2 linked regions of the Nordella sp. HKS 07 genome follow. The protein of the gene in region 2 interacts with the protein of the main gene of each other region in a pairwise test. Links are inferred from orthologs where the notes say so. Each region holds a gene or a part of one and is shown on either strand. Other genes may lie near its edges.

What was found.
Region 1: the proteins of rlmB (region 2) and G5V57_RS25685 interact in binary tests that used the Escherichia coli proteins (3 or more experiments, as listed by UniProt). The link is inferred for Nordella sp. HKS 07 from one-to-one orthologs.

Annotation. Positions count from the first base shown.
Region 1 is NZ_CP049258.1:5,466,034-5,471,784, reverse strand. What follows is about bases 966-3,901. They hold G5V57_RS25685 (NAD(P)H-hydrate dehydratase), read right to left. Parts: upstream 3,198-3,901; coding sequence 1,734-3,197; downstream 966-1,733. Other genes in these bases: G5V57_RS25675 (pyrophosphate--fructose-6-phosphate 1-phosphotransferase), read right to left, coding at 3,732-3,901; G5V57_RS25680 (glyoxalase/bleomycin resistance/extradiol dioxygenase family protein), read right to left, coding at 3,238-3,633; tig (trigger factor), read right to left, coding at 966-1,534. Outside these bases: more of tig, read right to left, coding at 1-965; more of G5V57_RS25675, read right to left, coding at 3,902-4,937; G5V57_RS25670 (GNAT family N-acetyltransferase), read right to left, coding at 4,946-5,554. UniProt on the Escherichia coli protein: Bifunctional enzyme that catalyzes the epimerization of the S- and R-forms of NAD(P)HX and the dehydration of the S-form of NAD(P)HX at the expense of ADP, which is converted to AMP.
Region 2 is NZ_CP049258.1:6,261,894-6,267,582, reverse strand. Bases 1,261-4,134 are described here. They hold rlmB (23S rRNA (guanosine(2251)-2'-O)-methyltransferase RlmB), read right to left. Parts: upstream 3,143-4,134; coding sequence 2,378-3,142; downstream 1,261-2,377. Other genes in these bases: tuf (elongation factor Tu), read left to right, coding at 3,570-4,134; G5V57_RS29635 (MFS transporter), read right to left, coding at 1,261-2,214. In the rest of the region: G5V57_RS29645 (haloacid dehalogenase type II), read right to left, coding at 1-468; more of G5V57_RS29635, read right to left, coding at 991-1,260; more of tuf, read left to right, coding at 4,135-4,760; preprotein translocase subunit SecE, read left to right, coding at 4,866-5,060; transcription termination/antitermination protein NusG, read left to right, coding at 5,065-5,598. UniProt on the Escherichia coli protein: Specifically methylates the ribose of guanosine 2251 in 23S rRNA.

The DNA of each region.
Region 1 (5,751 bases), 800 kb from region 2 along the record:
CCTCATGAGCATGAGCATGATCGTGATCGTGGGCATGAGCATGATCGTGATCGTGGGCATGATCGTGATCGTGGGCATGATCGTGATCGTGGGCATGATCGTGATCATGGTGATGATGATCATGGCCGTGATCGTGATGGTCGTGATCATGATGATCATGGTCGTGATGGTCATGATCGTGATCATGCTCATCCTCGTCCTGCACCAGGGCCTGCAGCTCCTCGCGGGTCACCTTCTTTTCCGACACGGTGGCCTTCGACACGATATGGTCGACGACCTTCTGCTCGAAGATGGGCCCACGCAGCTCGAGCAGCGCATTGGCGTTCTTGCGGTAATAGTCGAACACCTTGCGCTCCTGGCCAGGGAACTGGCGGGCACGGTCGAGGAGCGCGCGCTGCAGTTCCTCGTCGGTGACGTTGACGCCTTCCTTCTCGCCCAGCGTGCCGAGAACGAGGCCGAGGCGCACGCGGCGCTCGGCGATGGCGCGGTATTCCTTGCGCGCCTCTTCCTCTGTGGTGTTTTCATCGGCGAAGCTCTTGCCCGAACGCTGCATCTCATTGCTGAGCGCGTTCCAGATGCCGTTGAATTCGGCTTCGACGAGCCGCTCAGGCAGCTCGAAGCTGTAAGTCTTGTCGAGGGCGTCGAGCACGTCGCGCTTCAGCTTCAGACGGGTCATCTGGCCGAATTCCTGGCCCATGCGCTCGCGCACTGTGTCCTTCAGCTTGTCGAGGCTTTCGAGGCCGAGCTTCTTGGCGAACTCGTCGTCGACCACCGCTTCCTTCGGAGCCTCGACGCTCGCAACCTTGACGTCGAACTCGGCCGGCTTGCCGGCGAGCTTGGCCACGCCATAGGATTCCGGGAAGGTCACCTTGACGACGAGCTCATCGCCGGCCTTGGCGCCGGTCAACTGGTCCTCGAAGCCGGGGATGAACTGGCCGGAGCCGATTTCCAGCGGGACGTTCTCCGCGGTGCCGCCTTCGAAGGCGGTGCCGTCGATCTTGCCGACGAAGGACATGGTGACCCGGTCGCCCTTCTCGGCCTTGCCGTCCTTGGCCTGCCAGTCCTTGTACTGGGCGGCGATGCGGCCGAGTGCTTCGTCGATATGCGTGTCGGTCACGTCGATCACATGGCGATCGAGGGTGAGCCCCGTCGTGTCCTGGAGCTCGAAGCTCGGAATCACTTCGAGCGACATGGTGTAGGAGAGATCGCTCTTGCCGTCGAAGATGCGATCCACTTCCGCCTGGTCCTCGGGCAGCTTCACTTCCGGCTGATAGGCCGGCTTCAGATTATGCTGCTCGAGCACCTTCTTGCTGGCATCGTCGACCTGCTTCTGGACGACCTCGGCCATGACCGATTTGCCGTAAACGCGCTTCAAATGCGGCACCGGGACCTTGCCAGGGCGGAAGCCCTTGATATTGGCCTTGCCGGCGAGTTCGTTCAGCCGCTTATTGAGTTCGGTGTCGAGTTCCGAGGCGGCGACGACGACCTTGTATTCGCGCTTCAGACCGGAGCTCAGCGTTTCGGTAACCTGCATGTCCCTGCTCAATCCTTATAGGGTTCTGTCTCTTCTTCGCGGCAACTCTGCGAAACCGGGTTGCTTCGGGCGCGTGAGCCTTGGTGCGGGCGGAGGGACTTGAACCCCCACGGGTTGCCCCACAGGAACCTAAATCCTGCGTGTCTGCCAATTTCACCACGCCCGCGCCGAGGCTCGGGCCCGTTGCGATGGGCGGGGTCTATAGCAGAGGGTTTTGGGGGATTCCACTAGAAATGAGGTCAGGTAAATCCTCCGCAATGAGGCCAGGGGCGGCAAATTTCCGGGCGGCCTCCCCATGCAGCCACATGGCCGCCGCCGCCGCCCCGAACGCCTCCATACCTTGCGCCAGGAGCCCGGTCACGAGCCCCGCCAGAACGTCGCCCGAACCCGCTGTGGCGAGGCTCGGCGGGGCGTTGCTGTTGATGACCGCCAGGCCTTCCGCATTTGCCGCGACACTGTCCGGGCCTTTCAGCAGGACGACCGCGCCGGAGCGCTTCGCGGCCGCGATCGCGCGCTCATACTTGGAATCAGAATCTGCGATCAGATCATTGAAAAGGCGATAGAATTCGCCATCATGCGGGGTCATCACGACAGGCCGTCCCGGGAGCTCGGAGATGGCCCCGAAAAGCTCGCCCGGAACAGTTGCGAAGGATGTCAGGGCATCGGCATCGAGGACCACCGCGGCCCCGCTGGCCAATGCGGCGCGGACCTTGGCCCGGGTCTCGGAGCCAATGCCAGAAGCGGGTCCGATACAGACGGCGTTCTTACGCCTGTCTTCGAGAAGCCGCCCGAGGGCCAACGCATCATCGGCCTCGGCCAGCATGATCGCGGTCAGATGCGCTTCATTGGCGGCCATGGCCGACCTTGACGACGCGATGGTGACGAGCCCCGCCCCTACCCTGAGCGCGCTTCTCGCGGCGAGTCGGGCGGCCCCGGTCTGATGCGCGGCGCCTGACACGACCACGGCATGGCCGCGCTGGTATTTGTGCCGGCCGGTTCCCGCCACCGGCAGGAACGGCGCTGCATTCTCGGAAAGCGGAGGCGCGATCTCGGCCAGGACCTCTTCCGGTATGCCGATATCGGCGACGACCGTCTCGCCGCAGTGGTCCCGCCCCGGCATCAGAACATGGCCGGGCTTCTTGCGGAAGAAGGTGACCGTCAGGTCGGCGCGGAAGGCATCAGGCCGCGCCTGCCCCGTCGCGCCATCGATGCCCGACGGCACATCGATGGCGATCACCGGCACTTTCACCTCACCGATGAGCTTCAACAGATTGGCCGGCAGCGGCTTCGACAGGCCGGCGCCGAACACGGCATCGACGATCAGGCCGGCGCCGTCCAGGGTAGTCACCGTTTCGAATGGGCCACCCCAACGTTTGGCCATGATCGCCGCGTCGCCCTTGAGACGCGCGTGATCGCCGAGGAGCGCCACGCGTACCGGCCAGCCCCAGCCGCGCAGAAGGCGCGCGACGACGAAGCCGTCGCCGCCATTGTTGCCGGGCCCGCAGAGTACGAGCGTCGGGCGGGCACCGAAACGCCGCAGCATCTCCTCGGCCACGGCACGTCCGGCCCTCTCCATGAGTGTCAGCGACGCGACGCCCGCCGCAACGGCGAGCGCGTCGGCGCGGTACATTTGCTCAGGGCTCAGCAGCGCATGGGTGTACATGCGCTCATGTTTGCCGGGCCTACCGGCCCGCCGCAAGCCGTTACTTCTTCTTGGAGGGCGCGCTGATCGACCATTCATGGCCGAAAGGATCCTTCAGGAGGCCCCAGCGGTCGCCCCAGAACTGATCGTCGAGCGGCATCACGACGGTGGCGCCGGCCTTCGTGGCGCGCTCCCACCATTGGTCGGGATCATCGACGCGCAACGCCATCATGACGCCCGACGGCGCCGTGATGGGCGAGCCATATTCGGGAAAAGCGTCCATGAGGAATACATCATGGTCATTCAATCTCAGATGAGCATGCATCAGGCGTTTGCCATCCTCGGCATCGTGGCGGACGACCTCCTCGGCGCCGAAGGCCTTCTTGTAGAATTCGATGGCGGCCTTGGCGTTGTCGTTGATCGTCATATGCGGGATCAGGGTATTGGCATAAGGCATAGCACTCTCCATGAAGAACGCCGCCGTCCCGGCTTTGAGACAAGACTACAGAGATCAGGGGCGCGTTGCAAAACGTCGCGCCCAGTCGCTTGTTCGCGCTATGCGCGCGGGCCTGGGGAACTCGTCTGCCCGATTTCGCGTAACAACTCGGTGAACCACGCCGCGCCTGCATCGAAAGGCTTGCCGCCCTTGATGCGCGGGAACTCGATGGCCCGCAACGCGCCGCCCTGCTCCTCGTCATGTCCGATGACACCGCTTTCGCCCTTGAGGCCAGAGGCGACGGCGAGCGCCACCATGTCGCGGATGAGCGCCAGGTCCTGCGCATTGGCGGCGGCGGAGCGGGCGAAATAGCCCGATTTCTGCACCAGAGTGCGCTCGGCGCCGATCAGCTTGGCGAAGCGCTTCGAGAACCAGTCGCCGACATTGATCTTGTCGATCTTGACGTGACCAAACGCATCGCGCTCGATGGCCTCGCCGCGCGCCTCCATCTCGTGCACGAGGTCGGCGACACCTGCCCCTTCACTGAGAAATATGGCGACCGCCCCCTTGGCGTCCATCACCGCGCGCAGTCTTGCCGCCTCGCCCTCGATATCGACGGGAAGCTCGGGCACATAAAGCGCGTCGATGTCTTTCTGCACCACACCGAATTGCAGCATCGGCGTTGCTTTCATGCGCCGGCGATAGGCCTGCGCGGTCGCCGCGGCGAGCCAGCCGGAATGCCGGCCCATGATTTCATGGATCACCAAGGTGCGTGGCGCGGTGCTCAGCTCATTGACGACATTCTCGAAGAAAATCGCTCCCTGCTCGGCCGCCGTCACGGCGCCCAGCGACTGGCGGATCGGCACGATGTCGTTGTCGATCGTCTTGGGGAGGCCTACCACAGTCAGATGATGGCCTTGCGTGGCGAGGAAGCGGGCGAGATCGGCCGCGGTCGTATTGGTGTCGTCGCCACCGATCGTATGGAGGATAGTGACGCCGTCCCGGCGCAATTGCGCCGCCGCGACGGCAAGCGGATCCTCCCCGTCCTTGATCAGCCCACGCTTCACCAGATCGGCGGCATTGGTGAGTTTCACCCGGCTGTTGCCGATGGGACTCCCGCCCTGGCGATGCAGAAGATGAGCCTGGGCACGGATCTCGTCGCTGATGGTGATCACGTTGCCGGTGAGCAGGCCCTGATAGCCGTAGAGATAGAAGATGATCTCGGCAGCGGGCGCGGCGGCGCTGTAATTCTCGATCAATCCGCCGACGGCGGAGGAAAGGCACGGCGCAAGCCCGCCGGCGGTCAATATCGCGACTCGGGTCATGCCCTGTCCTATCGCGCCGTCCCGTCGAAGAAAAGTCGCATCAAGGGTCGTTTCGGCGATCGGCGCGCCACTTCTTTGAAGCCCAGTTCGCGGAACACCGAGGCGAAGCCGATGAATCCCTCGCCCCACGTCAAGTGAGCGTCGGTATCGATCGGACAGACATCGAGCGCCACGGCCTTCTTCTTCCGCGCATAGGCGATTGCCGCCTTGGCGAGATCGGTCATCAGGCCCCGCTTCCTGTGGCCGGTGCGCACATAGAAGCAGGTGATGGCGTAGTGCTTCGCCGGCGTCTTCCCCGGCTCGAGTCGCGAGACCTTCGCCTTCTCGAAGCGGGTGACATGGGCGCGCGGCGAGACGGCCACCCAGCCGATCGCCTGGCCCTCCTCATAGAGAAGCAGCCCGGGCGCCGGCCCGGTCTTCACGCAGGATCTGAAGGCGCTCTTGCGCTTTTTCCGGCCCATGGCACGGAAATCGACGCCGGTCAGCCTGGGCCACATGCACCAGCAGCCCGAATTGGCACCCTTCTCCGGCCCGAAAAGCTTCTCGACATCGGCCCAGCGCGACGGCGTCAACGGATGAACCGTGAAACTCGGCTCCGCTCTGGCTGTCTTGCTCATGCGCGACAAATAACCCAGATCGGCAAATTTGTCCGTTGCCGGATTTGCATGCCTAAGGCTTGAGCGAATGCCTTATAAATAGGCACGTGAATCACCTGGGAATTTTACGCCCATAAAATATCCCTTTGATTCCATTACAACTTTAGTCCCAACGCCAATTGGCACGCGCCCTGCAATCAGGGTGCCTGATCACAACA
Region 2 (5,689 bases):
ACGCTGGAGGCCTGAATTCGCTAAGCCAGTATTGAGCATGTCAGCCGTCATGTTCGACAGCAAACCGAGGCGAAGGCTTCTTGCCTTGAGCTTCTTCAGAGACTCGGCGGAATCAGGCCAGGCTTTGAGGTTCAAGAAAGCACATCTCAACCGCCCACGCGCTTCTTCACTCACTCGATCGCCGGTTTGCTCGGCGGCAAACACATGAGCATCGTCAACAATGGACAGGAAATCCTTATAGTGTGCGCCAAGTACTCGGAGCCACTGATATTCGAACATGCGCGCTTGAAACAGGCTCAAGAACGCATCTCCAGCCTGCGGATGCAGCCGCTTGGCTTGGGCAAGGGCGGGGCGCGGATCGAGAATGGCAAAACCGTCAAATGCCACCGCTCTGATCGATTGCGGAAGATTTGCAGCAAGCTCTGATTGCTTGGCGAGAAAGCCTGCCGCAGCCGTGGCAGCTATCATAGTCAACAAGCTTCTGCGAGTGCGGGACATCGTAACAGAGCCTCTTCGCATTTGTACGCATCGGTGACAGTAGATGTTACTTCCGGTCTAACATTTTTCGGGGGAGGAGATTGCGCCACCGCAGGCGGGGATACTCCGCACGCAAACTTTGCTGGGCCATTCTCGCCCTCGCACACCCCGGCATTCGATGGTGTCGCCGTCGATGGCGCAATTTGTAGCTGCCGGTGCAAAGCCGGAACGGCTTGCTGACGCACCGCCGCATAAAGGTCCGCCGACACTTAGGCGGCGCGCCTTTCCCCGATGCTGACGTTACCCTGACCACGCATCCTGATAGGAACCGTTTGTTGCAGCGCTCTAATAGTATGAATTTATTTGGCTAAATGGTGCCGGAAGAGGGGATTGAACCCCCGACCTTCGGTTTACAAAACCGCTGCTCTACCGCTGAGCTATTCCGGCGCCGCGCGACCCGCATATAGCTGGCCTGTTATCGCAGTGCAATCTCCTGATCGCCTGTCCGTCGCCTCAGGCCGCGGCTTTGGCCCGCTGCCGGCTGCCTTCGATATTGGGCAGGAACCAGGTCACGAGCCCGATGAGCGGCAGGAACGAACAGATCTTGAAGACATAGTTGATGCTGGTCATGTCGGCGATCTCGCCCAGAATGGCGGCGCCCAAGCCACCCATGCCGAAGGCCAGGCCGAAGAACAGGCCGGCGATCATGCCAGTCCGGCCAGGCACCAGCTCCTGCGCGAAGACGACGATGGCCGAAAAGGCCGACGACAGGATGAGCCCGATGATGATGGCAAGCACCAGCGTCCATTCGAGATTGGCGTAGGGCAGAGCGAGGGTGAACGGAACCGTGCCCAGGATCGAAAACCAGATCACATATTTCCGGCCGAAATAGTCGCCGAGCGGACCGCCGAGGAACGTGCCGGCGGCGACCGCGGCCAGAAACACGAAGAGATAGAGCTGCGAACTGTGGACCGACACGCCGAAGGTATCGATCAGATAGAAGGTCAGATAGTTGCCGAGGCTCGCCATGTAGACGAACTTCGAGAAGACCAGCGCCACCAGCACCGCAATGGCGAGCTTGATGCGCCCCGGCGAGAGATGCGCGATATGAGCGCGCTTCGTCGTGTTCGCGACGCGGGCGCGGCCATGAGTGGCGTACCAGCGCCCGACGAAGGTCAGAAGCCCCATGGCGACGATGCCCGCCGCCATGAACCAGGCGATGCTCTTCTGACCATTGGGCAGGATGATGAGGGCGGCAAGCAGGGGGCCGAGGGCCGAGCCGATATTGCCGCCGACCTGGAACAGCGACTGCGCAAAGCCGTGCCGGCCGCCCGAGGCGAGTCTCGCGACGCGCGATGATTCGGGGTGGAAGATCGCCGAGCCGATGCCGACGCAGCCGGCGGCGGCCAACAGCAGTGGATAGGAGTTGGCGGTGGCGATGAGACCGAGCCCCACCACCGTCATGCCCATGCCGACGGCCGCCGAATAGGGCTTCGGACGGCGATCGGTGTACATGCCGACAAGCGGCTGCAGCAGTGAGGCGGTGAGCTGGAAGGCGAGGGTGATGAAGCCGATCTGGCTGAAATCGAGCTGATAGGAATCCTTCAGGATCGGGTAGATCGAGGGCAGCAGCGACTGCATCATGTCGTTGAGCAGATGGCTGATGCTGAGCGCGGAGAGAACCGCAATGACCGTGTCGTCATGCGACGGCGCTTTGGTGGTCTCGGCAGTGGTCACGGCTCGGTTCCCGACTAGATCACGATGAGTTTGGATTGAATCAATCCAAACTCATAAACGTGATCGATTCTAACGTTTTAGCGCGGGATTGTTGCGAAAAACCGGTTTCCACTTTTTCGCATCCCGCGCTAATGGACGAGATTTCCTACCCGATCCCGCTGTTTCAGGCCCGCGCATTTTCGGAAGGCGAGCCACCCGAGCGATGCAGGGCATAAAGCGCGATCGCCGCCGCATTGGAGACGTTGAGGCTTTTGATCTCGCCCGGCATGTCGAGCCTTACCACCAGATCGCAGGTCTTGCGCGTCAACTGCCTGAGACCCTTGCCCTCGGCACCCAGCACCAGTGCCACGGGGCGCGATATCCGGGCGTCGCCGATATCCTCGGCCGCCTCGCTGTCGAGGCCGAGCAACAGGAAGCCATATTCCCTCAGTTCCTCCATGGCGCGGGCGAGATTGGTTACCTTGGCGAAGGGGACATGCTCATAGGCGCCCGAGGCCGATTTGAGCAGCACGCCCGAGGCTTCCGGGCTATGACGCGCGGTGGCGACGAGGGCCGTCGCTCCGAAGGCGGCGCAGTTCCTCATGATCGCTCCGACATTATGGGGGTCAGTCACCTGGTCGAGCAGGACGACGATTCCCTGGCGAGGGATCTGGTCGAGCCGGGGTTGACGTAAGGGCTCGCAGTCGAGGACCAGGCCCTGATGGACGGCGTCGGGGCCCAGCAGACGATCGAGCTCGCGGGGAAGGGCGGGTTCGACGGTGATTCTCGCCGTGGCGATCTCGTCCGTGAGTCGATCAGCGGCGTTCTTGGTCGCCAGAAGCTTGATAAATTTGCGTTTTGGGTTCTTCAGCGCCTCCGCTACGGTATGCACGCCGTAAAGGCGCTCAATTTCGTCGTTATGGGGCCGGTGCTTCTGGTGATCGGACATGGCCGCCCTTATATAGAAAGTCCTTTGCGGCTCAATCCCAGCGCGCCTTGTAGAAGCAGGACTTTTTGCGGTTGACACATTCCCGTGCGGCGCGCATAAAGCCGCCACTCAAGGGCCCGGGCAATCCCCGGGCTCCTTGGCGTTTGGCTCAAGCTCATACGGCGATTCGGGGGAATGTCCCGAGCGGCAAAGGGGGCGGACTGTAAATCCGCTGGCTTCGCCTTCGTAGGTTCGAGTCCTACTTCCCCCACCATCGCCATCGGGGGAGGGTCAAGCGCCGAGACTGAGGCCGAGCTTTGAGGAGTACGAGTTCCCGGGCGGGTGTAGCTCAATGGTAGAGCAACAGCCTTCCAAGCTGATGACGGGGGTTCGATTCCCCTCACCCGCTCCAACTTAAGATGTCCGAGCCTAGAACAGGGTTGTAGAAATGGCCAAAGAGAAATTCAACCGAGACAAGCCGCATTGCAATATTGGGACGATCGGCCATGTCGATCATGGCAAGACGTCTTTGACGGCGGCGATTACGAAGGTTTTGGCCGAGACCGGTGGGGCGACCTTCACGGCGTATGACCAGATCGACAAGGCGCCGGAAGAGAAGGCTCGCGGCATCACGATCTCGACGGCTCACGTCGAATATCAGACGAAGAACCGGCACTACGCCCATGTCGACTGCCCGGGCCACGCCGACTATGTGAAGAACATGATCACCGGTGCCGCCCAGATGGACGGCGCCATTCTGGTCGTGTCGGCCGCCGACGGTCCGATGCCGCAAACGCGCGAGCATATCCTGCTGGCCCGCCAGGTCGGCGTTCCGGCACTGGTCGTGTTCATGAACAAGGTGGATATGGTCGACGATCCGGAGCTTCTGGAGCTGGTCGAGATGGAGATCCGCGATCTACTCAATTCGTATCAGTTCCCGGGCGATGAGATTCCGATCGTCAAGGGTTCGGCTCTGATGGCGCTCGAAGGCAAGAGCCCGGAGCTCGGCCATGATGCGGTCCTGAAGCTGATGGAAGCGGTCGACAGCTACATTCCGCAGCCGGAGCGTCCGAAGGACCAGCCGTTCCTGATGCCGATCGAAGACGTGTTCTCGATCTCGGGCCGCGGCACGGTTGTGACGGGTCGTATCGAGCGTGGCGTCGTGAAGGTCGGCGAGGAAGTCGAGATCATCGGTCTGCGTCCGACGACGAAGACGACGGTTACCGGCGTCGAGATGTTCCGCAAGCTGCTCGATCAGGGCGAGGCTGGCGACAACGTGGGTGCGCTGCTGCGCGGTATCGACCGCACGGGTGTGGAGCGCGGTCAGGTTCTGGCGAAGCCGGGTTCGATCACGCCGCACAAGAAGTTCAAGGCCGAGGCTTACATTCTGACGAAGGAGGAGGGTGGCCGTCATACGCCGTTCTTCACCAACTATCGTCCGCAGTTCTACTTCCGCACGACGGACGTTACCGGCGTCGTGACATTGCCCGAGGGCACCGAGATGGTGATGCCTGGCGACAATGTGACGGTGGACGTGGAGCTGATCACGCCGATCGCGATGGAAGAGAAGCTGCGCTTCGCCATCCGTGAAGGCGGCCGCACCGTCGGCGCCGGCGTCGTCGCCAAGATCATCGAGTAACGGAGGCACATAGGGGTGTAGCTCAGTTGGTAGAGCGGCGGTCTCCAAAACCGCAGGCCGGGGGTTCGAGACCCTCCGCCCCTGCCACCCTCTAGAAAGAGACAAATGGCCAAGACAAACCCACTCGAGTTTCTCCAGGAAGTCCGCCAGGAAGCCAAGAAGATCACTTGGCCGAGCCGGCGCGAGACGATGATCACGACCGTCATGGTCCTGATCATGGTGGTGTTGGCGTCTGTCTTCTTCCTGGTCGTCGACGCCATCCTGAAATGGGGTGTCGAAAAGATGCTTTTCGGGATGTGAACGGATGACGAAACGCTGGTACATCGTTCACGCCTATTCGAACTTCGAGAAGAAGGTCGCCGACTCGATCAAGGAGCAGGCGACGCAGAAGGGCCTGGGCGACCTGTTCGAGGCGGTCATGGTACCGACCGAGGAAGTCGTCGAGATCCGCCGCGGCCGCAAGTTCAAGAGCGAGCGCCGCTTCTTCCCGGGCTATGTGCTGGTCAAGATGGACCTCACCGATCAGGCCTATCACCTGATCAAGAATACGCCCAAGGTGACGGGCTTCCTGGGATCGGACAACAAGCCGATCCCGATCACCGATGCCGAGGCCGCGCGTATCCTGAACCAGGTTCAGGAAGGCATCGAGCGGCCGAAGACATCGATCAGATTCGAGGTCGGCGAGCAGGTTCGCGTCGCCGATGGTCCGTTCGCTTCCTTCAACGGACTCGTCGAGGAAGTGGACGAACAGAGGGAACGCCTCAAAGTGGCAGTTTCCATTTTCGGCCGGCCGACGCCGGTCGAGCTCGAATACGGACAGGTCGAGAAGATCCGCTGATCGGATCGCCTGCCTGCGAGCATAATGCACCAAGACGCTCGCGTCTTGGTGATGACATTATGCTCCATATGAGAACGATCACGTTCATGAC